4 regions of the Bradyrhizobium sp. HKCCYLS3013 genome follow, and region 4 is predicted to be linked to each of the others. Evidence: predicted binding sites of a transcription regulator. Region 4 holds the regulator's gene; each other region holds the start of a gene.
The links. The regulator LexA, encoded in region 4, represses DNA repair genes until DNA is damaged. The targets are predictions, from matches to a motif close to TGTTCNNNNTGTGTTCNG.
Positions count from the first base shown of each region.

Region 1: a site for LexA is predicted at 3,615-3,632, ahead of ACQR1F_RS28145 (putative DNA modification/repair radical SAM protein). Genes of this name have one in related genera too.
Region 2: a site for LexA is predicted at 3,874-3,891, ahead of ACQR1F_RS14090 (YifB family Mg chelatase-like AAA ATPase). Genes of this name have one in related genera too.
Region 3: a site for LexA is predicted at 3,185-3,202, ahead of ACQR1F_RS25925 (single-stranded DNA-binding protein). Genes of this name have one in related genera too.

Region 1 covers NZ_JBNPTK010000020.1:123,107-130,665, reverse strand. Annotated here, with positions in the region: gene ACQR1F_RS28160 (error-prone DNA polymerase) at 1-890, opposite strand, end outside; gene ACQR1F_RS28155 (Y-family DNA polymerase) at 1,257-2,843, opposite strand; gene ACQR1F_RS28150 (ImuA family protein) at 2,743-3,531, opposite strand; gene ACQR1F_RS28145 (putative DNA modification/repair radical SAM protein) at 3,716-4,954, shown strand; gene ACQR1F_RS28140 (UdgX family uracil-DNA binding protein) at 5,048-6,532, shown strand; gene ACQR1F_RS28135 (TfuA-like protein) at 6,579-7,559, opposite strand, start outside.
Region 2 covers NZ_JBNPTK010000006.1:280,360-287,918, forward strand. Annotated here, with positions in the region: gene ACQR1F_RS14080 (ATP-binding protein) at 1-1,594, opposite strand, end outside; gene ACQR1F_RS14085 (hypothetical protein) at 1,730-2,206, opposite strand; gene ACQR1F_RS14090 (YifB family Mg chelatase-like AAA ATPase) at 2,306-3,844, opposite strand; gene ACQR1F_RS14095 (DUF2336 domain-containing protein) at 4,058-5,128, shown strand; gene ACQR1F_RS14100 (outer membrane lipoprotein carrier protein LolA) at 5,148-5,936, opposite strand; gene ACQR1F_RS14105 (DNA translocase FtsK) at 6,105-7,559, opposite strand, start outside.
Region 3 covers NZ_JBNPTK010000017.1:49,306-56,864, forward strand. Annotated here, with positions in the region: gene ACQR1F_RS25910 (outer membrane protein) at 149-934, opposite strand; gene ACQR1F_RS25915 (outer membrane protein) at 1,219-1,974, opposite strand; gene ACQR1F_RS25920 (outer membrane protein) at 2,168-2,911, opposite strand; gene ACQR1F_RS25925 (single-stranded DNA-binding protein) at 3,363-3,860, shown strand; gene ACQR1F_RS25930 (DUF2306 domain-containing protein) at 4,013-4,411, shown strand; gene gyrA (DNA gyrase subunit A) at 4,583-7,327, shown strand; gene ACQR1F_RS25940 (hypothetical protein) at 7,371-7,559, opposite strand, start outside.
Region 4 covers NZ_JBNPTK010000003.1:1,936-9,494, forward strand. Annotated here, with positions in the region: gene ACQR1F_RS06755 (alpha/beta hydrolase) at 1-293, opposite strand, end outside; gene ACQR1F_RS06760 (MBL fold metallo-hydrolase) at 306-1,238, opposite strand; gene ACQR1F_RS06765 (LysR family transcriptional regulator) at 1,323-2,276, shown strand; gene ACQR1F_RS06770 (molybdopterin molybdotransferase MoeA) at 2,487-3,698, shown strand; gene lexA (transcriptional repressor LexA) at 3,904-4,602, shown strand; gene ACQR1F_RS06780 (hypothetical protein) at 4,893-5,333, shown strand; gene ACQR1F_RS06785 (ComEC/Rec2 family competence protein) at 5,722-7,559, opposite strand, start outside.

The DNA.
Region 1 (7,559 bases), on a different contig from region 4:
TTGGCGCCGGCCCAGGTCAAATCCTGCAGATGCCCCTGCGCGGTCTTGCCGGGAGGCACCGGCTCGTCCGGATATTGGTATTTGAGCTGGTCGAGCGAGAAGACGATGCGGTCGGTGAAACGGATGGTCTCGGTCACAGCGTCGGGGTGGTCACGGAACAGCCGCGCCATTTCGTGGCCCGGCTTGAGATGGCGCTCGGCATTGGCCTGGAGCCTTCGGCCGATGGTCTCGATCGAAGCTTTCTCGCGGATGCAGGTGAGCACATCCTGCAGCATGCGCTGCTGCGGATGATGATAGAGGACGTCGTTGGTGGCGATCAGCGGCACTTTGCTGGAAGCCGCAAGGCGCGCGAGCCGCGCCAGCCGGCGGCGGTCGTCGCCACGATACAGCAGGCTGCCGGCCAGCCACACGCCTTCGGCGGGGCTGTCTTTCAGCCGTGCCAGGATTTTGCCGAGCACAGCCTCGTCGAAGCGATGCGGCGGCATCAGCACCACGAGCTGGCCTTCGATGAACTCGAACAGATCCTCGAAACTCAGGCGGCAGTCGCCCTTGGCGACCTTGTCGAGATCGCTGCCGCGCTTGCCGTGGGTGAGCAGCTGGCACAGCCGGCCGTAGGCGGCGCGGTCGCGCGGATAGACCAGGATGTCCGGCGTGCCGCAGGTGAACACCAGCCGTGCGCCGTAGAGCAGCTTCGGCTTGCAGCTCAGCCGGTCACTACTCAGCTCGCTATAGGCGCGGACGATGCCGGCGAGCGTGTTGTGGTCGGCGATGCCGATGGCGGTGAGGCGATACTCGGCGGCCTGATGCACATAGTCCTGCGGATGCGAGCCGCCGTGCAGGAAGGAAAAATTGGTGGTGATGCCGATCTCGGCATAGGGGTTAGGGGTCATGGGGTGATCGCCGAGGCTGGGCGGCGGCACGATGCCTGACCCTTAAAGGGATGATGTAAGCGCGCATCTTGCGGCTTGCTCGGCCCTCACCTCGCCCCGCTTGCGGGGGCGCGACGAGCTGCGCTCGCGCTGAGAGGTCGGATTGCATCGTCAGATGCAATCCGGGTGAGGGGGTACAGGTCTCACCACGAACACTTCCCGTGCGGCTGCCCCTCACCCCACCCCTCTCCCCGTGAAGAACGGGGAGAGGGAGCGCACCGTCCGCGCTGCAAGTGCTCGGATCCAATTTCCAGACAAGTGCGTTAACTTGCTCTCCAAAGGGGAAGTAGCGAGTTTGCCGCGAGATGTGTGTGATCGCTCCCGCCCTCATGCGAACAGCCCGTGCATGTACCAGGCGGGCTGCATCGGCAAACCGTTCTCCGGCTGCTCGAGCTCGCGGTCATACAGACCGTCGCGGTAGAGCCAGAAGCGCAGGCCGTGCTCGTCCTCGACGCGGAAATAGTCACGCGTGAGGCCCTGCCCGTCCGGCCGCCACCATTCCATCGCGATGCGCTCCGGGCCTTCGGCGCGCACGACGGCATGCGCCGCGCGGCGCCAGACGAAGCGCGCGGGCGGGCCGTCCGGTACGCCGGCGATCACCTGGATCGCCTCGGGGCGCGCGAACAGCCGCAGAGGTCGCAACGGCGGCTCGCCGTTGCTTCGCTCGGGCCAAGCGGCCGTGCTGGTGGCCGCCAGATGGTGCTGCGCTGGCAGCGGCAGCGCTACGCGCTCCGGAATATGCGTATCCACCGGCAGATGCACGACCACACGCTTGCCGCCGATGCGCGCGGCGATGCGGTCGATCAGGGCCGAGAGCTCATCATTGTCATGAACATGCGCGTCGAGATCGCGCTGCTGCTGCACCACGATCTCGCTGCGGCTGGCCGACAGCCGCATCATGTCGAAGCCGAAGCCGGGATCGAGCGGATCATTCAGCGCCTCGAGCCGTTCGCGAAACAGCCGGTCGATGACGGCGGCCTCGGTGACCGGCTGGCCGGTGTCGACCGCGATGACGCGCACCAGCCCATCGGTGCGGAAGAAGCAGGCCTCCAGCCGCCGCGCGCCCTTGCCCTGCTGCGCCATCGCCGCCACCAGCATCGCGGCCAGACTGGAGAGGCTCGCCGCGATCACGGTGTCGGTCGCGACCGGCTCGGCGAAGCGCTTGTCGACGATGTAGTCCGGAGGGACCTTTCGCGGGCTGATCGGCGCATCGGCCTCGCCCAGCGCCTGCGCCAGCACACGGGTGAAAGCGGCGCCGAACCGCGCGGTGATCTCGTTGCGGCCGCGCGACGCGACGTCGCCGATCGTCTTCAAGCCGGCGCGGCGCAGGCCGAGCGTGATCGCCTCGCTGCCGCCCAGCGCGGCCACCGGCAGCGGCGCCACCGCAGTCGCCTCCTCGCCATCAGGCACGATGCGGCCGTGCACCTGCCGGTTCAGCGTCCGCGCGCAGACGGCGTTGGAGGCGATCGCCGCCGACACAATGAGGCCGTGCGCGGTCAGCGCGTCGCAGACCGACCGCATCAGTCTGGCTTCGCCGCCGAACAGATGCACGCAGCCGGTGATGTCGAGCAAAAGCCCATGCGGGGGATCGAGCGCCACCAGCGGCGTGAAGCGGTCGCACCAGTCGGCGATGCCCTCCAGCATCTTTGCATCAGCCGCCAAATCCGCCTCGTGCACGACGAGATCGGGACAGACCGCGCGGGCATTGGCCAAGGGCTGGCCGAGGCTGACGCCGTGACGCGCCGCCGCCTCGTCCAACGAATGGATCAGCAGCATATTGGCATCCTTGAGGACGACGGCCTGCGGAAGGCCATCATGCGGATCGGCGGCGCGGCTGCGCTTGATGCGATCGATGGGCAGGCGCGGCAGCCACAGGCTGAGGATCCGCCGCCGGTTCGTTGAAACGGCATGCATCGGGGGTCCACTCCATGATCCATCGTCCGGTCTGGCCGTGACGGTTGCGAATGAGCTCGGCATCGAGGCGCGGTGCGCCCCACGCCATCCACGGCGCCACGGCAGGCGATGGCGCGGTGCGCACCACCCAGCGCGTCTCCGCGGTCGACGGCTCGGGCGCAGCCGCGATGCGCAACATGAGCGCTGTCACGCCGGACTCCTGCGCCGCCAGGGTCAGCTTGCGGCTGGCGACGAGATCGAGCTTTTGCGTCTCGCCCCACACCTCCAGCATCACACCGCCCAGCGCATCGCAGGCGAGCGCGTCGGCGGCGGTGCGCAGGGCGTGATCGAGATCGGGCGCGCGCACGATCACGAGTCGGCACGGATCGAGGCCGAGCTCGGCAAGCCCGCTCATCGACAGCGCGCCCATCTCGCGCTCGGCGAAATCCTGCCGGATCCAGATCAGCGGCCGGCGCGCGGCGACACGCGCGGCAAGCCCGCACAGAAAACCGGTCGCGGCCGCCGCCTGGCGGCCGGTTTCGGCGAACACCTCATGCAGCGCGCCGGTGGCGAGCCCACCCTGCAGCACCGCATCGGCCGCGTCATGGCCGAGCGCGACCCGGCGCAAATCATGTGCGCCATCTCCCGCCTCGAGACGGGCAATGCGGCCGCGCAGACGCGCGAGCGTATCCATGCGTGCGCCGGTCATCCGTCGCCGCTCCTCTTCAATCCATCGTGCGGGCGCTGCCGTTCTCAAGTGAAGCAGGCAGTTGAACCCGCGACGACCCTCTTTGTTCATGATACGTTCTAATATAAAGCTAACGCCTTCGAGAGAGTCAATCGGGATTGCCCCGGATACGATTCAACGAATGGAATCAAAGGGATTCAAAGGTATGGAGCTGCTCCGCAAGCTGGAGATCCTGGCCGATGCCGCCAAGTACGACGCATCCTGCGCCTCCAGCGGTACTGAGATGCGGGATTCCCGCGACGGCAAGGGTCTCGGCTCGACCGCGCCCGGCATGGGCATCTGCCATTCCTATGCGCCGGACGGACGCTGCATCTCGCTGCTCAAGGTTCTGCTGACCAATGCCTGCAACTACGACTGCCTGTATTGCGTCAACCGCGCCTCCTCCAACGTGCCGCGCGCCCGCTTCACGGTCGACGAGGTGGTGAAGCTCACCATCGACTTCTATCGCCGCAACTACATCGAGGGGCTATTCCTGTCGTCGGGCATCATCCGCAGCCCGGACTACACGATGGAGCAGGTCGTGAGCGTCGCGCGCAAGCTGCGCGAGGAGCATCGCTTCCGCGGCTACATCCATCTGAAGACGATTCCCGAAGCCGACGAGGCGCTGATCGCGGAAGCCGGCCGCTACGCCGACCGGCTCAGCATCAACATCGAGACGCCGCTGGAAGAGAGCCTGACGCAGCTCGCGCCGGAGAAGGACCAGCGCGCGATCCGCCGCACCATGGGCCGTCTCAGGCTGAAGCTCGACGAAACGGCGGAAGCCAAGAAGACGGTGCGCCGGGCGAAGCCGCCGCGCTTTGCGCCGGCCGGCCAGAGCACGCAGATGATCGTCGGCGCCGACGCGGCCAACGACCGCGTCATCCTGTCGACCTCGGCCAATCTCTACGGCGCCTACAAGCTCAAGCGCGTGTATTACTCCGCCTTCAGCCCGATCCCCGATGCCAGCCGCGCGCTGCCGCTGCAGGCCCCGCCTCTGGTGCGCGAGCACCGGCTGTACCAGGCCGACTGGCTGATGCGGTTCTACGGCTTCGACGCCGACGAGATCGTCGAGGAGAACGAGGGCATGCTGCCGCTCGACATCGACCCCAAGCTTGCCTGGGCGCTGCGCCACCGCGACCGCTTCCCGCTCGACATCAACACCGCAAGCCACGAGGAGCTGCTGCGCGTACCCGGCTTCGGCACCCGCACCGTGCAGCGCATCCTCGCGACCCGGCGCACCACCACGATCCGCCTTGCGGATCTCGCCCGGCTCAACGTCGTCCGGAACAAGGCGCTGCCGTTCATCGTTCTCTCCGACCACCGGCCGTCTCCGTCTTTGCTCGACGGTGCCAGCCTCAGAGCCCGGCTGCGGCCGAAACCGCAGCAGCTGGGATTTGGATTTTGACGGAAGCCGTCATCGCGAGCGCAGCGACGCGCGATCCAGGGGCGACACGACGACTCTGGATTGCTTCGTCCTCGCAATGACGTGAGGAGACAAATGCACGTCGTAACCCTCGACAGCGACACCGATTTCGACGGCTGGCGCCGGGCGGCGCGGGCGCTGGCGATGAACGACGTCAGGCCGGCGGATGTCACCTGGCGCGTCAAGGGCGCGGCGCCCGATCTGTTCGACGACCATGCTGACACCCAGCTGCCCGAGGTGCCCAAGGGCGCGTTTTCGGTGCCGACGAGCTTCATGGACCTGGCTGAAAGCGCGATCCTGCACGGCGACCCCAGCCGCTTCACCCTGCTCTACCGGCTGCTGTGGCGTCTGCGGACCAACCACGATCTCATGGACATCGCGACCGATCCCGACGTCGCGCAGGCCAATGCGCTGGCGCGCGCGGTGCGCCGCGACGTCCACAAGATGCACGCCTTCGTCCGTTTCCGCGAGGTCGGCCGCGAGCGCGAGTCACGCTACGTCGCCTGGTTCGAGCCGGAGCATCACATCGTCGAGCGCGCCGCGCCGTTCTTCGCCCGGCGCTTCGCCGACATGCCCTGGTCGATCCTCACCCCGGAAATCTGCGCGCATTGGGACGGCAGCCACGTCTCGTTCACGCCGGGTGTGAGCAAGGCCGAAGCGCCGTCGGAAGACCGCCTCGAAGAGGTGTGGCTGCGCTATTATGCCAGCATTTTCAATCCGGCACGGCTCAAAGTGAAGGCAATGGAAAAGGAGATGCCGAAGAAATATTGGCAGAACCTGCCCGAGGCCAAGCTGATCCAGCCGCTGATCGCGGCTGCCACCCGGCGCACCACCGAGATGATCGCCGAATCTGGCACCGAACCGCACAAGCCACAGAAGCGCGTCGAGGAGACCGCGATGACCCGCAAGCCGAAAGCCCACGCGCATGCTGCTGCTGAGACCTCACGTGATGTTGTCGCCGCCGATCTTGAGACCTTGCGTGAAGAAGCCGCGTCCTGCCGTGCCTGTCCGCTGTGGAAGGACGCCACACAGACCGTGTTCGGCGAAGGTCCTGAGCATGCGCCGCTGATGCTGGTCGGCGAGCAGCCCGGCGACAAGGAGGACCTCGCCGGCCATCCCTTCGTCGGCCCGGCCGGCCAGATGCTCGACCGCGCGCTCGCCGAGGCCGGCATCGATCGCAGCAAGGTCTACGTCACCAATGCGGTGAAGCACTTCAAGTTCGTGCCGCGCGGCAAGATCCGGCTGCACCAGAAGCCGAACACGCCGGAGATCAAGGCCTGCCGCCAATGGTACGAGCGCGAGCTCGCCGCCGTCCGGCCCGCTCTGGTCGTGGCGCTGGGCGCCACCGCTGCGCAGTCGGTGTTCGGCAAGATCACCCAGGTCACCAAGAATCGCGGCCATGTCGTCGACCTGCCCGAGGGTCCGAAGGCGATGATCACGGTGCACCCGTCCTATCTCTTGCGGCTGCCCGACGCCGACGCCAAGGCGCGGGAATACGAGCTGTTCGTGCAAGACCTGAAGATCGCCGCCGCCGCGCTCAGGCGCGCCCACGCGGCGTGACCGCCTCCCTCCCATCGGGCGTGGCGCGCGACGTGGCAGCCGTCCGTCAGGATTTGCGCGACGTGTAGACGTGCTCGCGCAGCAGGGCCTGGATCAGCGCGGCGCGATCCGCAAACCCGAGCGATCCCGCCAACTCCGCCTCGTCCTGGCCTCCGTCATCGGGCACTGCAGGCAGATATCTCGCCATCAGCTCGTCCTCGCTGATGCCGAAATCGGCCGGACAGCCGCCATCGATCTCCGCCAACTTCAGCACCTCGCATTTGTCGCGTGCGCGCGCCAGCAGATCCTCGAAATGGCCGTCGATCCGCGCCCAGTCGGCCAGCGCATTCAGGGCCGAGCCGTTGAGCCCCTTCCTGAACGAGCGTATGCGCGCCTCGTCCAGCATCAGCTCCAGAAACTCCGACCGGGTCAGGCCGTTGCGCGCGATCCATGCCTCGAGCTCGGCCGGGTCCATCAGAGCCCTGCTTTGCCGAAACCGGATGATCTCCGCGCTCAGCGCCTGGGCATCGACCCTGACGCCGCGGCGCTTGGCCTCCGATGCGGCGAGAAATCGCGCGATCGCCTTGTCGGACAGGTCGCCGCCGCGCGCGGCCAGCAGCCGCAGCTCGTCCATCAGTTGCGGCGTCCCGTCCGGGATGCCGGACTCGCGTTCTGCGGCCGCCGAGCGCTGTGCGTCCTGGATCAGGCCGTCCCACAACTGCGTGTGCTCGAAGGCGTAATCGACCGCCTTGGGCACCACGTCGCCGGCGAACCGGCGCCGCATCGTCCGCAGCATCTCCAGCGCGTCGTCACGCTTCTGGTCGATGCGGTGATCCGGCAGCCAGACCTCCAGCGCGTCGATCTCCTGCGACGTTAGGCGGCCATCGGACCGCGCGCCCTGCAGCAGCGCCGGGTAGCTGCGCTCGGGATAGAAGCTTGCCTTGCCGAGCGCCTCCAGGATCTGACGGGACGCCTCCGAGATCACGCCAGCGGCGACCGCCTTCTGCAGGGTGAAGCGGATGTTGACCAGCGGCTCGGACAGCGCGGG
Region 2 (7,559 bases), on a different contig from region 4:
CGCTGCCGATGGCGTCGTCGACCAGCACGGCATGCCAGGCGCGTTCGGGCAGCAGGGCCTCCGCCACCTCGGCCTCCGCGACCAGGCAGGTCTGCGCGCCCCAGTTCTGCAGGCGCCGTTCGATCAGCTCGGCCTGCAGCCCGGCCGGCGCGACCAGCATGATCGACTGTCCGGCGAGGTCGGGGCCGCGGAAGCTGTTCTGCTCGCCGCGCTCCAGCGCCGGCGGCAGCGGCACCGCCACCTCGAAGGTCGAGCCGGCGCCGAGCTGGCTTTGCAGCGAAATGCGCCCGCCCATGCGCTTGACGATCCGGTCGGAGATCGCGAGCCCGAGCCCGGTGCCGCCGAAGCTGCGCGCCACGCTGTCGTCGGCCTGCTCGAATTCGCGGAAGATGCGCTCCTGCGCGTCGGCTGCGATGCCGATGCCGGTGTCGCGCACCTGGAAGCTGATCTCGTTCGGCCAGATGCCGGGCTCGGCGATCAGGGCAACGCCGCCCGTCGCGGTGAACTTGATGGCGTTGCCGGCGAGGTTGAGCAGCACCTGCCGCAGCCGCGCCGCGTCGCCCGTCACCCAGGTCGGCAGCCGCTCGTCGAGATAGGCCGCGATCTCCAACTGCTTGGCCTGCGCGCGCGGCGCCAGCAATTCGGTGATCTCCTCGATCAGCGCCGCCAGCGAGAACGGCTGCGCCTCGAGCGCCAGCTTGCCGGCCTCGATCTTGGAATAGTCGAGCAGCTCGTTGATCAGCGACATCAAGGCCTCACCCGAGGTGCGGACCGCCTTGGCGTAGGTCGTCTGCTCCGGCGTGAGCTGCGTGTCGAGCAACAGGCCGCTCATGCCGAGGATGCCGTTCAGCGGCGTGCGGATCTCGTGGCTCGCCATCGCCAGGAAGCGTGACTTGGCGCGGTTCGCGGCGTTGGCCTGGTCGCGCGCCTCCGCCAGCGCGCGCTCGGTTTCGGTGCGGTCGGTGACGTCGCGGCCGACACATTGCAGCAGGGCGGGCTGGCCGGCGTCGGAACGCACGAGCGCCTCGCGCCACGCGATCCAGCGCGGTCCGATCGCGCTCTCGATGCGCTGGTCGTGGACGCGCGTGCCGTTCGGCTCCAGCGCGCTGTCGCCCTGCTCGATCAGCTGGAAGGTGAACGCGCTGCCGAGCAGCTTGTCGCGGTCGAGACCCGCCATCCGGCAATAGGCGTCGTTGACGAAGACGATGGTGCCGTCGCGGGCGCGCATGACGATGAGATCGCCCTGCTGCTCGAACAGATTGCGGGCGCGCTGCTCGGCTTCCTGGAGCTCCCAGTTCCGGTCGGCCAGCACCTCGTTGTGAAGTGCGATCTTGTGCAGCTTCCTGGCGACGAAGCGCAGCCGCATGCTGAGCGTGGCCAGGCCGACGCAGGCGAGCGCGAACAGGAAGCTGGCGCCGATCGCGAAGGCGTGCGGATTGTAGCCGGAGTTCGGGGAGACGCTGGCCTTGATGAAGCCGTAGGCGCCGCCGAAGCCGGCGGAGAAGATCATCAGCGAGCGCAGGATCGCGAAGATGGTGCGGTGACGGCGCATGAACCGGCGCAGGCGCAGCCTGACGTGAAAAATCGGTCCCATCTCGATCATCCCCAGCTTCCGATCCCAATGTCCTCGCCGACCCGCACCATGCGGCGTCGGTATTGCTGAGACTTTGAAAGGTCATGCCCACGCCAGCCGGCGGTGCAGAGATGGTGAACCGGGGGTTAGCCCGAGTCACAGAACCGGATTGGCCGGCGATGAGGAATGATTGCGGGCCGCGACGATCAGTGCGGCGGCGTCCCTGGCCGTCGTGTGGCTGGAGCGGACGTAGATGCGATAGTCGGCGCGGCCATCGGCATCATCGCGGGCGAGATAGATCCGCTGCGAACCCGCAAGGCGATCAGCCGCGATCGCGACGACCTGGGTGGCGGCCGTGATGCCGCAACCCCGATCCTCTTCCACGGGCGCATCGTCGACCACGACGACATCGGCCGCCTCCGGACTGTCCGCCAGGGCCACGCGCACCGTGGCGAGCGCGGGATCGTCGGTGAAGTCGACATGCAGATCGGCGTGGAACGGCGCCGATCCAAGCGAGGCGCTGTCGGCGCCGACGGCAATGCAGGGCTGCGGGGAGGGTGCCAATTCGACCTTGGCAATGACCACGGCCGCGATCAGCGGCACGGCCGAAACGATGACCTTGAAACGCAACATGATACGCACCGACGCGGCAGGCCTGAGGACGAAACGCGGGCCTTATGGTTGTCGGAGCGTAAAGAGAAGTCGTTACCAGAGTGTTGAAGGGGCGGGCAGTCACGCCGCGTGACGATTGTCCTCCGCCAGCGCGCGATACGACAGCGCTTCGGCCAGATGCAGCCGGCCGATCGCCTCGGCGTGATCGAGATCGGCGAGTGTCCGCGCCACGCGCAGCACGCGGTGATAGCCGCGCGCCGACAGCCGCATCGTCTCGGCGGCCTCGCGCAGCAGCTTCTGGCCGGGGGCGTCGAGCTTGGCGATCTCGTCGAGCACGGCGGCGGGCGCTTCGGCATTGGTCCTGACCTGCGGCAGGCCCGCTTTGGCATAGCGTTCGCGCTGCAGGTCGCGCGCGGCGGCGACGCGGGCAGCGACCTCGGCCGAGCCTTCCTTGGACGGCGGCAGGATCAGGTCGGCGGCGGTGACGGCGGGGACCTCGATGCGCAGATCGATGCGGTCCATCAGCGGGCCGGAGATGCGCGTCTGGTAGTCGGCCGTGCAGCGGTCGATGCGGCCGCGCTTGCAGGCATAGCCGGGCTCGAAGGCGTTGCCGCAGCGGCATGGATTCATCGCCGCGACCAGCATGAAGCGGGCAGGGTAGGTGACGCGGTGGTTAGCGCGCGAGATCGAGACCTCGCCGTTCTCCAGCGGCTGGCGCAGCGAATCCAGCACGCGCGGATCGAACTCCGGCAACTCGTCGAGGAACAGCACGCCCTGATGCGCCAGCGAGATCTCGCCGGGGCGGGCGCGCAGGCCGCCGCCGGTCAGCGCCGCCATGCTGGCGGAATGATGCGGGCTGCGGAACGGCCGCCGGTTGGTCAGCGCGCCGCCCTCGATCTCGCCGGCGACCGAGGCGATCATCGACACTTCCAAGAGCTCGGCCGGCGACAGCGGCGGCAGGATCGAGGGCAGCCGCGCCGCCAGCATCGACTTGCCGGCGCCGGGCGAGCCGATCATCAAGAGATGATGCCCGCCGGCGGCGGCGATCTCGAGCGCGCGCTTGCCGCTCTCCTGGCCCTTGATGTCGCGCAGGTCGAGCAGGCTGGCAGGCGCCTCCTGGATCTTAGGCTGCGGCCGCGACAGCACCTGCGTGCCCTTGAAATGGTTGGCGATCTGGATCAGCGATGTCGCCGCGATGATCTGCAGATCGGGGCTCGCCCACGCCGCCTCGGCGCCGCAGGCGGCCGGGCAGATCAGGCCTTCCTCGCGGCCATTGGCGCCGATGGCGGCGGGCAGCACGCCGGCGACCGGCGCGATCGAGCCGTCGAGGCCGAGCTCGCCGAGCACGGTGAATCCGCCGAGCGCATCCGGTGGAATGGCGCCGATCGCGGCCATCAGGCCGAGCGCGATCGGCAGATCGTAATGGCTGCCTTCCTTCGGCACGTCGGCCGGCGCCAGGTTCACGGTGATCCGCCGCGCCGGCAGCGCCAGCCCGGAGGCGATCAGCGCCGAGCGCACCCGCTCGCGCGCTTCCGACACCGCCTTGTCCGGCAGCCCGACAATCGTGAACGCCGGCAGTCCCGGCGCGACCTGGACCTGCACGTCGACCGCGCGGGCCTCGATGCCTTCGAAAGCGACGGTGGAAACGCGCTGGACCATGATGCCCCTCCCGTCTGGGCATTGTTCGCAAGAACAATACGGGAACATTGTCGTTGCCGCGCTCTGCTGCAATCCATTAACGACAGCCGCGTGAGGTTGCAGCTCCGGCCGCTGGGCTTAACGCCCCTTTAGTCCGGCCTTCGCATTCTTCCGCAATCGATGATCGACCCGCGCCTCCGTCACGGCCGAGAGGCGCCCAACGAGGGACGTGTGATGCCTCCAGCGCCTGCGGCAGCTCCGACCGCCAAGACGCCCGCCGGTGATGCGCGGACGGTGTCCGAGCTCGCCACCGACATGCTGCGCCGGACCACCAGCCTGTTCCTGGCCGGTCCACGGCCGGCGTCCGCCGAGCAGCTCGATCTCTACGATCAGATGTTTGCCCGGCTGATGCCGCAGGTCGCGACCGAGCTGCTGGCCGAGCTGAGCATGGCGCTCGCCGGCGTGGAGCGCGCGCCTTACGCGACGGCGCGGATGCTCGCCGTTCACCCCGAATTGCGCGTCGCCGGGCCGATGCTGGCCAAGGCGGCGGTGCTCACCGAGCGCGACCTCGCCGAGTTCATCCGCACCGGCAGCCCGGCGCATCTGGCCGCGATCGCCAGCCGCAGGGGCATCGGCGACGCCCTCACGACGCAGCTGATCGCGCGCGGCTTTCCGGCGGTGCGCATGGCGCTGGCGCAGAACCTCACGTCAAAGCTGTCCGAGGACGGCTATCGCAGCCTGTTCAAGATCGCCGAGCGCGACGAGGATCTCGCCGAGAAGCTCGCGCTGCGCACCGACCTGCCGGCCAAGCTGTCGCGCGCCTTCGTCGCCGCGGCCAGCGAGGGCGCCCGCGCCCGCTTCATCAAGGCCGCACCGCCGGCGACCCGCGCGACCCTTCAGGCGACGCCGACCCGCTCGCCCGGCGCGGCGATGCGCGCGATCTGGGACTATCAGCAGGTCAAGGCTGAGGTCGCCGCCCTCAGCCGCACCGGCAAGCTCGGCGACTCCGCCGTCAACCGCTTCTGTGCCACCGGCGATTTCCCTGCCGTGATCGCGGCGCTGGCGCTGCTCTGCGTCGTCACCATCGAGACGATCGAGACGCTGCTGGAGGAGGATCGCCTCACGGATCTGCTGCTGGCCTGCAAGGCGGCACGGCTGAGCTGGGCGACGACGTCGATGATCCTGCGCGACCGGCCCGGCTGCGACGCGCTTCCAGCCGATGACCTCGAAGAGGCGCGCAAGCGCTTCGAGAAGCTTGCGCTGTCCGAAGCGCAGTGGAAGGTGCGCGGGCTCGAATCGCGCTGAGCGAGCGCGGGAAGCGGCGTCAGCCCGGCGGGGTCGACGGGTAGGCCGTGAAGTCGATCTTGAACATCGCCGGGTCGAGCTTCTTGGTCGTATCGAGATTGTAGACGGCAATCGTGGTGTCGTAGCCCTGCGGATCGGTCACGGTCCACTGCTTGAGCTGACCGTCCTTGGCGCCGAGCATCAGCATCAGCCGGCTGGTGCCGATCAGGGCCTGCTTCTCCTCGATCGTGATCGTGACGTAGAGGTCGTCGGCGGCGACCGCGATCACATTGGTGTCCTTCAACAGGTCGATGCGGTCGGACAAGAGATAGCGCAGCGGCGTCTGCGACAGCGGATAGACGTCCTGGGTGGCGAGCTTGCGGTCGCGCACCACCAGCGAGGAGCCGTCGGCGATGATGTCGATCGGGGTCGGCGGGTCATATTCGAAGCGGACCTTGCCGGGCTTCTGGATGTAGAAATCACCCTTGGTCTTGCTGCCGTCCGGGCCGACCTGAACGAAATTCCCGACCAGCGTCTGCAGCGACGACAGATAGGCGCTGACCTTGGCCGCCTGCGCCTTCTGGTTGGCGTCGAACGAGGTGAAGATGCTGGCCGGCACGTTGCGCCGGGGATCGGGAATGACCGGATTGGGCGGGGCCGTCTGCGTGGTCGAGGGGCTCTGGCCGGCCCGCTGCTGGTCGGAGGCGCTGAGCTGGGAGCCGCTCTTCGGGCCTGATTTCGGAGCCGGCGTGCCTTGCGCGGCGGCGTGACCGGACGCTCCGGCGATGGAGCATGTCGTCACGGCGCAGGCGACCAGCCAGGCGCCGATCCGGCGCCCGCGCCAAGCTGCGTGATACGAAAACGTGCTGTTCAACAAGGAGCTTTTCAAAACGACGTCCTGAGGTTTTACGCGTTCTATCCCGGTTCGGCCGGGCAGCGTGATCGTAATCGCGTGAAGATCGGGCACCGAAGCGGCGTTTCTGCGGCCATCGGGCCGTCAGAACCCGCCTTCCTCCTCGGGCACCAGGATCTCGCGCTTGCCGGCGTGGTTGGCCTGGCCGACGATGCCTTCCTGTTCCATCCGCTCCATCAGCGAAGCGGCCTTGTTATAGCCGATCTGCAGCCGCCGTTGAATGTAGCTGGTGGAGGCCTTGCGGTCGCGCTTGACCACGGCGACCGCCTGCGAGAACAGGTCGTCGCCGCCGCCACCGCCGCCCATGCCGGTGGCGTCGAACACGGCGCCATCCTCCTCGCTCGGCTCCTCGGCGGTGACCGCCTCGAGATATTCCGGCGAGCCCTGGGCCTTGAGATGCTTGACCACCTTCTCGACCTCCTCGTCGGAGCAGAACGGGCCGTGCACGCGGCTGATGCGGCCGCCGCCGGCCATGTAGAGCATGTCGCCCTGGCCGAGCAGCTGCTCGGCGCCCATCTCGCCCAGGATGGTGCGGCTGTCGATCTTCGACGTCACCTGGAAGGAGATGCGGGTCGGGAAGTTGGCCTTGATGGTGCCGGTGATGACGTCGACCGACGGACGCTGCGTCGCCAGGATGACGTGCAGGCCGGCGGCGCGCGCCATCTGGGCGAGGCGCTGCACCGTGCCCTCGATGTCCTTGCCGGCGACCATCATCAGGTCGGCCATCTCGTCGACGATGATGACGATGTAGGGCAGGGGATCGAGGTCGAGCTTCTCTTCCTCGTAGATCGCCTTGCCGGTCTCCTTGTCGAAGCCGGTATGGACGGTGCGCGTCAGCTCCTCGCCCTTGGCGCGCGCTTCGCCGAGGCGGGCGTTGTAGCCGTCGATGTTGCGCACGCCGAGCTTGGCCATCTTCTTGTAGCGCTCCTCCATCTCGCGCACGGCCCATTTCAGCGCGACCACGGCCTTCTTCGGGTCGGTCACGACGGGCGTGAGGAGATGCGGGATGCCGTCATAGACGGAAAGCTCGAGCATCTTCGGGTCGACCATGATGAGGCGGCACTGATCGGGGCGCAGCCGATACACCAGGCTCAGGATCATGGTGTTGATCGCGACCGACTTGCCCGAGCCGGTGGTGCCGGCGATCAGCATGTGCGGGGTGCGGGCGAGATCGATGATGATGGATTCGCCGCCGATGTTCTTGCCGAGGCACAGCGGCAGCTTTGCGACGCTCTCGGTCGCCTCCTTGGCCACCAGCAGCTCGCGCAGGTACACCTTCTCGCGATGCACGTTGGGCAGCTCGATGCCGATGGCGTTGCGGCCGGGCACGACGGCGACGCGCGCCGACAGCGCGCTCATCGAGCGGGCGATGTCGTCGGCCAGGCCGATCACGCGCGACGACTTGATGCCGGGCGCGGGCTCCAGCTCGTACAGCGTGACGACCGGGCCGGGATGCGCCTTGACGATCTCGCCGCGCACCCCGAAATCCTGCAGCACGCCTTCCAGCGCGCGCGAATTGGCCTCCAGCTCGCTCTTCGA
Region 3 (7,559 bases), on a different contig from region 4:
GACGCTGTAACGCGCCCGCCACAGAAACAAAAAAGCGTTATAAATCATATATTTAGCACAAAAACGCCGCGACGCTGCCGGGCTGTTGACACGAAAAAGGCCGGCGTGGAGGCCGGCCTTTCCGAATGCGTGCGAGTGGCGGCTTTTTTCAGTAGCGGGTGCCCATCGGCGCTCCGAATCGATAGTTCACTCGGACGGTCGCCATGTCGATGTCCTGCTTAATGGTGTCGACGCGCGACAGCACGGTGGCGGTGGCCGGGAAGCTGATGTCGCGCGAGCCCATGAACAGGTGGTCGTACTCTACGGCGACCGACCAGTTCGGCGCGAAGCCGAACTCGACGCCGGTGCCGACGGTGCCGCCCCAGCGGGTCTCGCTGGCGGAATCCAGCAGCGTGCCGACCGGGAAGGGCGCAGCCGCATTCGCCGTGCCGGTGTATTTGTTGTGGGTGACGGCCGCGCCGCCCTTCACGTACCAGAGCACGTTGCCCCAGGCATAGCCGACCTGGCCGGTGAACAGGCCGATCGCATCGGTCTTGGTGGTGTTGGTGATGCCTGCAGCCAACGCAGCCGTGCTCGCGTTCGACGACTTCAGGTCGGTCCAGTCGCCCTGGGCCTCGACGCCGAACACCCAGCTCGCCGCCTGCCAGCGATAGCCGACCTGGCCGCCGATGAGTCCGCTCGAGGCATTGTGGCAGCCTTCGGACTGGGCCGGCACGACCGGCACGCCGCCGACGCGATTGAGCGTCCAGCAGTTGTGGCTCCAGTCGGCGCCGCCATTGACGCCGAGGTAGAACCCGGCCCAGCTCGGCAGCGGCGTGACATAGGCCGGCGGCGGCGCCTTGCTGTAAGGGCGCGTCGCGAAGTCGGCCGCGGAGGCCGGCGCCAGTCCCAGCGCCGCGGCTCCAGCGGTCAAGATCAAGGTCGTCTTCTGCATTCGTCTCTCCCCAGTCCCATAACTGTCCTCGCACCGGATCCCTCCGATCCGGGCCCACGCGAAGGTGGCCTGTGGCTGGTTGTAGGAGAGACTGCTTTCTAAACTCGTGATCGGCAGCAGGCGTGCGGCGGGATGTGTCGAACGTGCTTAAGCGCGGGTAAAGATCGCGGCCGTCGCGCCGATCGTGGAGCTGTCCCGAGGGCACGCATGGTGAGCGCCTGGCGCGTCAGGCCTCGAGTGCCAGTCTTCGAGCGCGCCAGTCTTCGAGTGCCTGTCCTCGAGGGTCAGTGCTTGGAGACGACGGGACCGCCCCAGCGATAGTTGACGCGGACCGTCGCCATGTCGACGTCCTGGCCGACCGCATCGGTCCGGCCCGCGGCTCCGCCGGGAACACCGGAGAAGCCCAGGGTGCGGTTGCCCATGAACAGGTGCTCGTATTCGGCTGCGACCGACCAGTTCTTGGCGAAGCCGACCTCGACACCGGTGCCGACCGCAGCCCCCCAGCGCGTGGCGCTGGACTGGTCGAGAGCCGCGCCCGTTGCCGTGGCGAGACCGTTGTACTTCTCGCTTGCGACCGCGGCGCCGCCCTTTACGTACCAGAGCACGTTGTTCCAGGAATAGCCGACCTGGCCCGTGAACACGCCGATGCCGTTGATCTTGGTCTGGTTGGTCACGGCCGGGGCGAACTGGCTGGTGTTGCTGCCCTTGAGGTTGGCCCAGTTGCCCTGACCTTCGACGCCGAATACCCAGCCGCCAGCCTGCCAGCGATAGCCGATCTGGCCGCCCGCCAGCGCGCCGGTCGCATCGTGGCAACCCTCGGCGTTGGTCGCAGCGACGCCGGCAAAAGTGACCTTGTTGGTCCAGCAGGTGCGGGAGGATGCGCCGCCGGCGTTCAGGCCGACATAGAAACCACTCCAATCATAGATCGTCGCGATCATCGCAGGCGCTTTGGTGAAGGTGCGCGCGGGCAGATCGGCAGCGATGGCCGGCGCAATCCCCAGCGCCAGCGAAGTTGTCGCCCCCAGCAACAGCCTTCTCATCGCATTCCCCAAACCAAGTCCGACGCCCGCACGCACGCTCTCACCAACGCCCACCCGCCGGACCTTGATAGCCCCTTCCGCCGTAAAAAGCCGTCACCCAAAGGACACAACGGCTCGGCAAGTACCGGTTCTGGCACGCAAAAAAAGGCCGGCGCGAGGCCGGCCTTTCGACATATTCGCTTTTGGCGTGCGATCAGTAGCGCGACATGCCCGGACCACCGAAGTGGTAGGAGATGCCGGCCTTGACGGTATGGACGGTGTCGCTCCACTCCGAGCGGTTGGTCGCGACCGGGGAGTACTGGATCGAGCTCTTGCCGAAATCGAGATAGTTGTACTCGACCTTGGCCGACCAGTTCGGAGCGAACATGTACTCGGCACCGGCGCCGATCGTCCAACCCCAGCGCCAGTCGTTCTGCACGAACACGTTGCCGGGAACGCCATCGTAGCGGTGCTGCAGATCGCCGACCGTGGCACCGCCGCTGACGAAGAGCAGTGCCGGACCCGTGGCCCAGCCGAGCCGGCCCTTGATGTCGCCGAAGCCGCGCAGCTTGGTGAAGTAGGTGTCACCGACGCCGGCGTTGATCACGGCCGAGCGGCCGTCGATGTCCGCCCAGTGATAGTCGCCCTCGAGGCCGAACACGATGTTGTCGACCTGCCAATTGTAGCCGATCACGCCGCCGGCGAAGCCGCCGGTGATGTCGTAACGCTGCGTGCCGGCAAAGATCGCCGTATTCGGCGCACCGAAGAAGGTCTCATCGCTGCGGCCCCAGCCGCCACCGCCCTGCAGACCGAGATAGAAGCCGGCCCAGGTCGGAAGCGGAGCGGGCGCCATCACCGGGGCCTTCGTGTACGGGCGGGCGGCGAGATCGGCGGCTCCCGCCGGCGTCAGCGCCCCCAAAACCATCAAGCTGACAGCTCCAAGAAAAATTCTTTTCATCCCAAGTCTCCCGCTTTGGGCGTCTCCAAAATGGTCCCCGGAGACGCACGTCTGTGAAGTTGGTGCGACCACGCTTGCGGCCCCAATCCGTCCTCAAATATACGCGATTCAACCCTGGATACCGTCTCCCAAAAGCCACAGGCGGGGAGGAAGTGGGGCGATGTAAGCTGATGAAAGTTAATCGCTTTTTCGTGATTGACGGAACTTTTTCGCGGTTCCATTGGGTTCCATCGGGTTCCTTGGAACTCGACGCACGGTTGTAGACACAGGCGCGCGAACAAAACTGGAACAATGGCCGTCCGCCTGCTATATGTGGATAAACAATGGACGAGGCGGGTGGACCGCGCGGCAACCGTATAGGGTCCGCCGCGAGAGGAAGGGTTAGCCACCGGACGCCGTGAGGCCGGTGTGGACGGCCGGTCCGATGATCGAGAACCGCGGGAGAGTGGTGATGGCGGGTAGTGTGAACAAGGTGATTCTGGTCGGCAATCTCGGCAAGGACCCCGAGATCCGGCGTACGCAGGATGGGCGGCCGATCGCCAATCTGAGCATTGCGACGTCGGAAACGTGGCGCGACAAGGCGACCGGCGAGCGCAAGGAAAAGACCGAATGGCACCGTGTGGTGATCTTCAATGAAGGTCTCTGCAAGGTCGCCGAGCAGTATCTGAAGAAGGGCGCCAAGGTTTACATCGAGGGCGCGCTGCAGACCCGCAAATGGACCGACCAGAGCGGCGTCGAGAAGTACTCGACCGAGGTCGTCCTGCAGGGCTTCAACTCGACCCTGACGATGCTCGATGGCCGTGGTGGCGGGGGCGGCAGCTTCTCCGATGACATGGGTGGCGGCGATTTCGGCAGCAGCGGTCCGTCGATGGCGCCGCCGCGCCGCGCGGTTGCTTCGGCCGGCGGTGGCGGACGCAACAGCGACATGGACGACGACATTCCGTTCTGAGCCGCCTGCGTCCTCGGTCGATACAAGGTGGCTTCCGTCCGTGTCGGGACGGGAGCCGGGGCGATCACCTCGGGTCTCGCATTGCAGGCGATCGCGCGCGTCTGACGTTTCGTTCGCTTGAGCTGTGCGTAACCTGACCACCGGGGTGTTGCATGAGCTTCGCACCGCTGCTCGCCGCCGAGCCCGCCGTCCTGCTGCACGCTGTCGCCGCGATGACGGCGTTCGCACTGGGGCTGGTCCAGTTCGCAGCCCCGAAAGGGACCTTGCCGCATCGAACGCTCGGCTGGATCTGGGTCGCTCTCATGGCCGCCGTTGCGGCCAGCTCGTTCTGGATTCACACCATCCGGCTGGTCGGTCCCTTCAGCCCGATTCACCTGCTGTCGCTCTATACGCTGGCCGTGCTGCCCGTTGCGGTGTGGGCTGCGCACCGCCATCGGGTGGGGCCCCATCGCCGGGCCATGATCACGCTGTTCTCCGGCGCCCTCGTGATTGCCGGACTGTTCACGCTCATGCCTGGACGGATCATGCACAAGGTGGTCTTCGGCCCATAGCCAAACAGGGTTCCCGGAGCCTGCCATGGGCGGCCGCGGCAACCGGTTAAGTCCCTGGAAAGGCGAGCAGAAAAAGCGCGCTCCGAACCCCCTTGGGGGTGGCTAGCGGCAGCGCCATGCGCTATATGATTCCAAGCGATTTTCGCGTGTCAAAACCGACCGGTATCCCCTTTGTCCGATAAAGAAGATGAGAAGCCCGGCGAGCCGGGCGGACCTTCCGACATTCGTCCCGTTTCCATCCTCGACGAGATGAAACGCTCCTACCTCGATTACGCGATGAGCGTGATCGTGTCGCGAGCGCTGCCCGATGCGCGCGACGGCCTCAAGCCCGTGCACCGGCGCATCCTGTATTCGATGTACGAGCAGGGGCACACGCCCGACAAGAAGTATGTCAAGTCCGCCCGCGTGGTCGGCGACGTCATCGGTAAATACCATCCGCATGGCGATCAGTCGATCTACGACGCCATGGTGCGCATGGCGCAGGACTTCTCGATGCGCGTGCCGCTGATCGACGGCCAGGGCAATTTCGGCTCCGTCGACGGCGATCCCCCCGCGGCCTATCGATACACCGAAGCGAAGCTCGCCAAGTCGGCGATTCCGCTGCTCGACGACATCGACAAGGACACCGTCGACTTCCAGGCCAACTACGACAATTCCGACCAGGAACCGTCGGTTCTTCCGGCCAAATATCCGAACCTGCTGGTCAATGGCGCCGGCGGCATCGCGGTCGGCATGGCCACCAACATCCCGCCGCACAATCTCGGCGAGGTGATCGATGCCTGCATCGCGCTGATCGACAATCCCGCGCTCACGATCGACGACCTCATCAACATCATTCCGGGGCCGGATTTCCCGACCGGTGGCATCATCCTCGGCCGCGCCGGCGTCCGCTCGGCCTATCATCTGGGCCGCGGCTCGATCATGATGCGCGGCAAGGTGACGATCGACACGATCCGCAAGGATCGCGAGGCGATCATCATCTCCGAGATTCCCTACCAGGTGAACAAGGCGACGATGGTCGAGCGCATCGCCGAACTGGTGCGCGAAAAGAAGATCGAAGGCGTCGCCGACCTGCGCGACGAAAGCGACCGCGACGGCTACCGCGTCGTCGTCGAGCTGAAGCGCGACGCCGTGCCGGACGTCGTGCTCAACCAGCTCTACAAGTTCACGCCGCTGCAGACGAGCTTCGCCGCCAACATGCTGGCGCTCGACGGCGGCCGCCCGCAGACGATGACGTTGAAGGACCTGCTGACGATCTTCGTCGCGTTCCGCGAGCGTGTCGTCACGCGCAGGACCAAGTTCCTGCTCAACAAGGCGCGCGACCGCGCTCATATCCTGGTCGGCCTTGCCGTGGCCGTCGCCAACATCGACGAGGTCATCCGGGTCATCAGGACGTCGCCCGATCCTGCGACCGCGCGCGAGGCGTTGATGTCGCGCGACTGGCCGGCGCGCGACGTCGAGGCCGTCATCACGCTGATCGACGATCCGCGCCACCGTCTTTCCGAGGACGGCACCATCCGGCTGTCGTTCGAGCAGGCCAAGGCGATTCTCGACCTGCGCCTGCAGCGCCTGACCGCGCTCGGCCGTGAGGAGATTTCCGACGAGCTCGACAAGCTCAAGGTCGAGATCAACGACTATCTCGACATCCTGCGCTCGCGGGCGCGGGTACAGGGGATCATCAAGGACGAGCTCGCCGCTGTTAAGGCGGAGTTCGGCACGCCGCGCCGCACCGTGATCGCCGAGCAGGAAGGCGAGGTCGAGGACGAGGACCTGATCCAGCGCGAGGACATGGTCGTGACCGTGTCGCATGCCGGCTACACCAAGCGCGTGCCGCTGTCGGCGTATCGGGCGCAGCGCCGCGGCGGCAAGGGCCGCTCGGGCATGCAGACCCGCGAGGAGGATTTCGTCAGCCGGCTGTTCGTGGCCTCCACGCACACGCCGGTGCTGTTCTTCTCGTCGCGCGGCCAGGTCTACAAGGAGAAGGTCTGGCGGCTGCCGATCGCGGCGCCCAACGGGCGTGGCAAGGCGCTGATCAACATCCTGCCGCTGGAGCAGGGCGAGCGCATCACCACCATCATGCCGCTGCCGGAGGATGAATCCTCCTGGGCCAATCTCGACGTGATGTTCGCGACCACCGGCGGCAACGTCCGCCGCAACAAGCTGTCGGATTTCGTCGACGTGCGCCGCTCCGGCATCATCGCGATGAAGCTCGACGAGGGCGAAGAGATCGTCAACGTGCAGATCTGCACCGAGCGCGACGACGTCCTGCTCACGGCGTCGGGCGGGCAGTGCATCCGCTTCCCCGTCACCGACGTGCGCGTCTTCACCGGTCGGACCTCGATGGGCGTGCGCGGCATCGCGCTCGCCGGCGGCGACAAGGTGATCTCGCTGTCGATCCTGCGCCATGTCGAGACGACCTCGGACGAGCGTACGGCGTACTTGAAGATGCGCCGGGCGATGTCGGGCGATGCTGCCACCGAGGAGCCGGTCGAGGCCGAGGGCGAGGAGGCGGCCGCTGGCGCGATCCAGCTGTCGCAGGAACGCTATGTCGAGATGTCGGCGCAGGAGCAGGTGGTGCTGACCGTCTCGGTCAACGGCTACGGCAAGCGCACCTCGTCCTACGAGTACCGCACCACCGGCCGCGGCGGCAAAGGCATCGTCGCGATGTCGGTCAACAACCGCAACGGCAAGCTCGTCGCCTCATTCCCGGTCGAGGATGGCGATCAGATCATGCTGGTGACGGACAAGGGGCAGTTGATCCGTTGCCCCGTCGACGGCATCCGCATCGCGGGACGCTCGACGCAGGGCGTCATCGTGTTCGACACCGCCGATGATGAGCACGTCGTTTCGGTGGAGCATATCGGCGAGGAGGCCGAGAACGGCAACGGGAACGCTGACCAGGCGAATGGCGAATAGGGCGTAGCGAATAGCGGACGACGCAGGTCTTTCGCTGTTCGCCTCACTGCGTCCGCTCGACCGAGACCATCCTGGCCTCGCGGATGGTTCCCCGGGTTCCGGCGCTGCGCAGGCAGCCCGCCTCGAAGTTGGGCCAGGCCTGCTGCGAGCAGTCGCGGCCGATCAGGCGGATGTCCAGGCGGTCCGCCTTGGCCAGCGGACGCGGCACGCTGGCTTCGACCTGGGGAGCGAA
Region 4 (7,559 bases):
GACATCTCCGGCGGCCGGCTGGAGCCGCCGTAGCCGCGCGCGTCGACGGCCCAGACGTCGTAGCCGGCCTGCGCCAGCACATCCATGAAGGAGGCGCCATCGACCGCGACGTCGAACAGGCTCGCGGACGAAAAGGTGGCGCCGTGCATCATCACCAGCGTGCGCTCGGCCGAGAAGCGTTGCAGGTCGTGCCGGCGCTTGTTGATGAGCTGAAGCTGGACGTCGGACACCGGACCTTCGATCAGGCGGCGCTCGGAAACGATGCGCGAGGAGAACGTTGCATTATCGATCATGGCCATCTCGGATCAGGCGAAGTGCCAGGCAAACCGGTCGCCGTCGCGGCTGACGCGCCCGGCCGAGGACTCGGCGAAATGGGTGGTGAACACGAGGGAGCCGGTCTCCGCGGCATGGTTCATCGCCCATAGCCGTGAGGTCCGCGCCGCCTCCGGGAATTCGCAATAGACCGAATTCCAGTCCGGATGCGCGACCTGCATCGGATGATGCAGCACATCGCCCCAGAACAGCGCGCGCTCGCCACGCGAGCTGAAGCTGATGCAGGCGTGATCGATGCTGTGACCGGGGCTCGGCACAAAACGGAAGCCGTCGACGACCTCGCTGCCATCGACCGTGATCTCGCGCGCGAGGCCGGCCTCGACGATCGGCAGCACGCTGTCTTCGTAGACCCCCGGCATCGGTGGATGCAGCATGGGTCCGAGCCCGGCCGCATCCCTGATCGCGGCGTCCGAGCCGTCGCCGGCCGAGAGGGCGGCGACATAGGCGCGCTCTCGGCCCGAGAAAACGTGCTGGGCGTTCGGAAACACCGGCATCCAGCGGCCATCGGCAAGCTGCGTATTCCAGCCCACGTGATCCGCATGCAAATGCGTCATCAGGACGAGGTCGACATCGTCGGGGGCGACGCCGGCCGCCCGCAATCGGTCGAGGAACGGCTCGTTCAGGCGATGCAGAACGGCCGCGCCGGGCCGCTCCTTGTCGTTGCCGGTGGCCGTGTCGATCAGCACCACGCGCTCCGGCGTCCGCACCAGCCAGCTATGGATGCTCAGGCGCAGCGATCCCGTGCGCGGATCGACCGATCCCGGCCCGAAACGGCCGCGTTCGCGGGCGATGCTGGCGGCGTCCACGCCTGGAAACAGAAACTCCCCCTCGACCGCATCGAGACCGATCTCGAAAATCCTGCTGATGGTGGCGTCCCCGACGCGATAGGTCGTGATGTCCTGCATGTTTGGCGGCCTCGATCCGAACGGTGATCTTGTCTGGGCCGAGATCTACGATTAGGTCATGCATTCCTCAAATCGATCCAACTCATGCAGTCCATCGATCATTTCGATCTTCGCTCCTTCGACCTCAATCTGCTGGTCGCGTTCGACGCGCTGATGCAGGAGCGCAGCGTGACACGCGCGGCGGCGCGCCTGAAGGTGGGGCAGCCGGCGATGAGCCATTCGCTGTCGACGCTTCGCGTGCTGCTGCAGGATGAGCTGTTCGTCCGCGTCGGCACGATCATGCAGCCGACCCCCAAGGCTGCGGTGCTGGCCGGACCGGTTCGGGCGGCGCTGGCCCAGATGCAGGCTGCGTTGCACGCCGCACCGGAGTTCGACCCAGCGACCGAGCAGCGCACCATCCGCTTGGGATTCTCGAGCGAGGTCGAGCTGCTGCTGATCCCCGAACTCACGGCGGAGCTGCGTCGAACGGCGCCCGGCGTGCGGCTTCTCAGCCGTCCGACCGAACGCAACGAGGTGCATCGTCTGCTCGACGAGGGCGCCTTGGATGTCGGCGTCGGCTGCTTCGAGGCGGTGGCGCTGCGGCACCGATCCCAGTTCCTGTTCGAGCAGGCGCTGAGCTGCGTCTACAATCCAAAGCGCATCGCGATGAAAGCGCCGATCGGCCTGGATGCCTATCTGTCGCTTCCGCACGCGCTGGTGACGCTGACCAACAGCCTGCAGGGCTGCCTGGAGGCGGCGCTGGATGAGATCGGGACCGAGCTCAACGTGGTCTCGGCCTCCTCGGATTTCCTCAGCGTGCTGGCGACGGTGGCCGCCTCACCGGTGATCACCACGATCCCGACCCGGATGGCAAGGCTCTACGGACCCCGGTTTGGGCTGGCGCTCTGTCCGGCGCCGTTGAAGTTGCGGCTGCCGGCGGTCTCGATGGTCTGGCCGCTGCAGCTCGACCGCGATGCCGCATCGGTCTGGCTGCGGAACATGGTGGCAAACATCCTGCACACCACCGAGCGCGCCGCCTGTCGCGCGGCTGCCGGATAGCTCCGTCTGGACTCCGTGTGCACGTGAGCAGATCGCGACTGCCCCCCGGCATGATTGCAGAGTTTCTCGCGCGATCGTGAGGCGTCGGGCCGGGCGACACACCTTCAGGCGATCGGAACGCAGAGAGGGGTTAGGCCCTTGGCCGCGCCGTGCGCGTTCGGTTAGAACGCGATTCAGTCGATCTGCCCGTCTTCGTCCGAAGGTAATCCCATGGCCCTGATGCCGGTCTCCGATGCGTTGTCCGCGGTGCTCGCCGGCACCGAGCCGCTGGCTGAGGAAATGGTCGGGCTGGACGAGGCCTATCACCGCATCCTGGCCCGCGACCTCGCGGCGCTGCGGACGCAGCCGCCCCAGGCGATGTCGGCGATGGATGGCTATGCGGTGCGCGCGGCCGACGCAGCCAAGGCCAAGGCGCGGCTGAAGGTGATCGGCGAGGTCGCGGCGGGACGGCCGTTCGATCGCGTGGTCGGGCCCGGCGAGGCGGCGCGGATCTTCACCGGCGGCGTTGTCCCCGCAGGCGCCGACGCGGTGGTGATCCAGGAGGACACGATCGCCGAGGACGGCCATGTCGTGATCACCGAGGCCGCGATCACAGGCCGGCACATCCGGCCGGCCGGCGTCGACTTCCACCAGGGCATGGTGCTGCTGAAGGCCGGGCGCCGACTCAGCGACCGCGACCTATCCCTGGCGGCCAGCATGAATCATCCGGCGCTGCCGGTGCGGCGGCGGCCGAAGGTGGCGCTGCTCGCCACCGGCGACGAGCTGGTGATGCCGGGCTCGACGCCCGGCCCGGGGCAGATCGTCTATTCCAACGGCTACGGCTTGCGGGCGCTGGTCCGCAGCGAGGGCGCGACGCCGATCGATCTCGGCATCGCCGCGGATACGATGGAGGCGACGGTCGCTGGAATCCGGCGCGCCCGCGCGGCCGAGGCCGACGTCCTGATCACGACCGGCGGCGCCTCGGTCGGCGATCACGACCTGGTCAAGCAGGCGCTGGAGGCCGAGGGCGTCGAAATGGCGTTCTGGAAGATCGCGATGCGGCCGGGCAAGCCGATGATGCACGGACGGCTCGGCGACATCAGGGTGATCGGACTGCCCGGCAATCCGGTGTCGTCCTATGTCTGCGCCATCCTGTTCATGGTGCCGCTGATTCGGCGCCTGCTCGGCCGCGACGAGGCCGTGATGCCGCGCGAGACCGCCCTGCTCGGCCGCGAGTTGGGGGCGAACGATTCGCGCGAGGACTATCTGCGGGCGCAGCTCAAGGAGCGCGCCGACGGCACCCTGGTCGCAACACCGGTGACGCAGCAGGATTCGTCGCTGCTCGGCAATCTCGCGCTGTCGCAGGCGCTGGTGATCCGGCCGGCGTTTGCGCCGAAGGCGCCTGCCGGCAGCCCGTGCGAGATCCTGCGCCTGCCGAACTGAGCCGCTTCCCCGGTAAAGCCCGGTCCGTTCATCATATTTTTAGGATTGCGGAACACACATCGAACATATAGTGTCCGTTCATGATTTGTTTTTAGTATGTTGCGGGCGACGCGATGACGGTCCGACTCCAGGGCGCTCTCAGCCGGCTTGTGCTCAAGGCGCAGCTCCTGGACTCGGACGACAACAAACCGGGGACCAGGTCGAGATGCTGACGCGCAAACAGTACGAACTTCTGCGGTTCATCAACGAGCGGCTCAAGGAAGCCGGCGTGCCGCCGTCCTTCGACGAGATGAAGGATGCGCTCGATCTGCGTTCGAAGTCCGGCATTCATCGCCTGATCACGGCGCTCGAGGAGCGCGGCTTCATCCGCCGGCTGCCGAATCGCGCCCGCGCGATCGAGGTGATCAAGCTGCCCGAGCTGTCGCAGGCCGCGGGCAACCGTCGCGGCTTCACGCCGTCGGTGATCGAGGGCAATCTCGGCAAGGTGCGCACCAGCACTCCCGCGCTGGACGATGGCGAGCGCCCCGTGGCGGTGCCGGTGATGGGCCGCATCGCCGCCGGTACCCCGATCGAGGCGCTGCAGACGCGCAGCCACACCATCAGCGTACCTGCCGACATGCTCGGCAACGGCGACCACTACGCGCTCGAGGTGCGCGGCGACTCGATGGTCGATGCCGGCATCCTCGACGGCGACATGGCGCTGATCCAGCGCAACGAGACCGCCGACACCGGCGACATCGTGGTGGCGCTGATCGACGATGAGGAAGCCACCTTGAAGCGCTTCCGCCGCCGCGGCGCATCGATCGCGCTGGAGCCGGCCAACACCGCCTACGAGGTGCGCATCTTGCCGCCGAACCGGGTGAAGATCCAAGGCAAGCTGGTCGGGCTGTACCGCAAGTACTGATCGCGAATGGGATCGGTCGATCGGCGGCGGGCGCACGCGCTGTCGCCGCCGAGCGAGAAGCCAGCCAAGCTGGAAGCAGCCAGCAAAATACGCCACACGCGAATGCACTTCATGATGTGCAGCGCGGCATGCTCAAACGCTTGTGATCGGCCGCGGGCACACGCGATGCAGATCAGCGCAGAATTGCCGCGAAGCGCGCGCTAACATCACCATCGATGTCCACTCTGATAGAGGCCTGCGCCTGTCCGGGGGGAGCGTGGGTCGGCTATCTCTCAACGAGGAGCGATCCGATGTGTGACTACAGCCTCCATGCGGTTGCGTCCCGTCCCGCCAAGGTCGGCGAGACGTTGATCTCGATGACCTTCCGTGGCACCGCCACCCGCGGCTTCGCGTTGGAGAGCGAGCCGACCGTCGCAGTCTGCATGCTGCCCGGCACCGAGTTGGCCTTCGCCGAGGACGTCCGCTACGACAGCCGCTGGCTCTGGACCCGGACGATCCGCGAGCGCGTCGCGAAGTTCAACAGCATCGAGACGCACATTCCCGATCGCCATCACGACGCGATCGAGTTCGCCGACGGCCGCCACGTGCTGGTGACCCAGCTCTGCGAGGGCCAGCGCGTCACCGTGCTGCAATTGCCGGTCAGCAAGCAGCCGGCAGAGCGTCGCCCGGACATCGCCGAGGATGTGCCGACGTCGCCGGCCACACCGATTCGCCGCATCAGCATCACCTGAGGGTCTGCGCGTCGGCATTTCTGTCGGTCGTGAGCGCGCTTTCGACGGTGGGAGACTTGGTCAACTTGGGTTCTGCAAGCGCAAAGTCCTCTCGGGCGAATCTCACGCCCCGGCATCGCATCGGATAGGAACGACATCCCTCGGCCGGCATTGTTTGCCGGGGGAGCTTGCCGCCGTGGTCAACAAGATCGATTGGAACAAGGCCGGACGGATCACCGAGCCCGGCCGCTACATGCTCGCGTTCGGATGGCTGACGGTCACGGCTGATGACGTCGCCATCTGGCAACGCTATCCGGGCGCTGCTTTCACGCTGGTCGAAGGGCCCTCGCTGTTCGATGGACCAGACGACACCGAGTATCATCTCGGCACGTTCGAGCTGCCCGGGCGCTCAATCCTGCTCGCCCTGCTCCGTCTCCGGCGGCGTCGCGTCCTGAAGCCGCGCGGCCGGCGCACGCGGCGTCAGCGTCGTGTCGAACTCGCCGGCCTCGGCGGGCGCCGGCCACCATGGGCGGTCAGTGCCGCCGGCGCGCGCCGGCGTCACGGCGAAGCCTTTGCCCTGCTGCACCAGCAACAAGGCGCCCTGCTGCCGCAGCCGCTCGCGATCGATCACGGCCGCCGCGCAGGATGACGGCGCGGCGCGCGCGGTGACGATCAGCGCGACACGGGCGCAATCGTCGGCGAGCGCCTCAGCGCGCAAGGTCATGGCGGCGAAGCGGCCGTCGGCCATCGCGACCACGCAGCCCGCCTCGTCGCAGGAGACGCCATCGGCGAGCGAGGCGTCCGCCGGCAGCCGGGCATCGGCGTCGGCCGCGAGCCACTCCTTGGTGGCGAACACATCCTTGCCGGCGCGCATCACATGCAGGCGTCCGTCACGGCCGCGCACCGCCACCGCGCGCCCATCGCCGGCGACCAGGACGTCGGGCAGCGGCGTCGCGGCCGCCCAGACGGTGGCGGCCGAGAGCATCACGGCGCCCAACCAGCGCAGCGGTGTGCGCAGCAGGCCGATCAGGATGACGCCCAGGCTGGCCAGGATCAGCGGGCCGATGCCGAAGGCCGGGATGCGCCCGACCGCGCCCGGCAGCGCCGCCACCCAGCGCGTCACCGCGATCATCCAGTCGATGCCGAGGCCCATCAGCGACCACCAGATGCCGTCCAGGCCGAACGGCGCCGCCAGCAGGCCCATCAGGCCGGCCGGCATCACCAGCGCCGAGACCACCGGCATCGCCGCGAGATTGGCGAGCACGCCATAGGGCGTCACGCGATGGAAATGGAAGGCGGCATAGGGCGTGGTCGCGAGCCCGGCGATCAGCGAGGCCAGCAGCAGCATCGCGAGCTCGCGCCCGCCCCACAGCGCGACGCGCTGCGTCGTGGAGCTGTCCGGCGTCGCGAACAGCCTGGGCAGGCCGAACTGCACCAGCGCGACCAGGCCGAGCGTTGCCGCGAACGACATCTGGAAGCTCGGATGCACCAGCGCCTCGGGGGCTGCGATCAGCACGATCATCGCCGCGACCGCGAGCGTGCGGAAAGTGACGGCGCGGCGGTCGACCATGACCGCGATCAGCACCACGGCCGTCATGAAGAACGATCTCTGGGTCGCGACCTCCGCGCCTGAGAGCAACAGATAGAACGCCGCCGCGACCAGCGCCGCGGCCGCCGCCCATTTCTTGATCGGGTGGCTGACGGTAAGGCCTGGGATCAGCGCCAGCAGCGCGCGCACGGCGAAGAACACGACGCCGGCCACGACCGCCATGTGATAGCCTGAGATCGACAGCACATGGCCGAGACCGGAGACGAACATCGCGTCGTTGACATCGGGCGTGATGGCGTCGCGCCGGCCTGTCAGCAGCGCGGTGGCAATCGCCCGCTCGTCGCCCGACAGGCGGGCGCGGATGCGTGCGTCGATCGCGTCGCGCAGGCCCTGCATGGCCGCCGCATAGCCCAGGCCGAAGCCGACGGCCTGGGGCGGCGGCGCCGTCGTGATCGCGCCCATCACGAAGCCGGAGGCGCCGATGCCCTGGAAGAACATGTCGCGCGCGAAATCGTAGGAGCCCGGCCGCACCGGGGCCATCGGCGGCAGCAGCCGCGCCTTGAGCTGCACGAAGCTGCCGACCTCGGGCGCCGCGCCCTTGCGCACCGCGAGCCGCACGCGCGCCAGCGTGATCGCGTTGCGCGGGCTCTCCATCGCGGTGACGCGCAGCACGATGCGGTCGCTGCGCTCGCGGATGT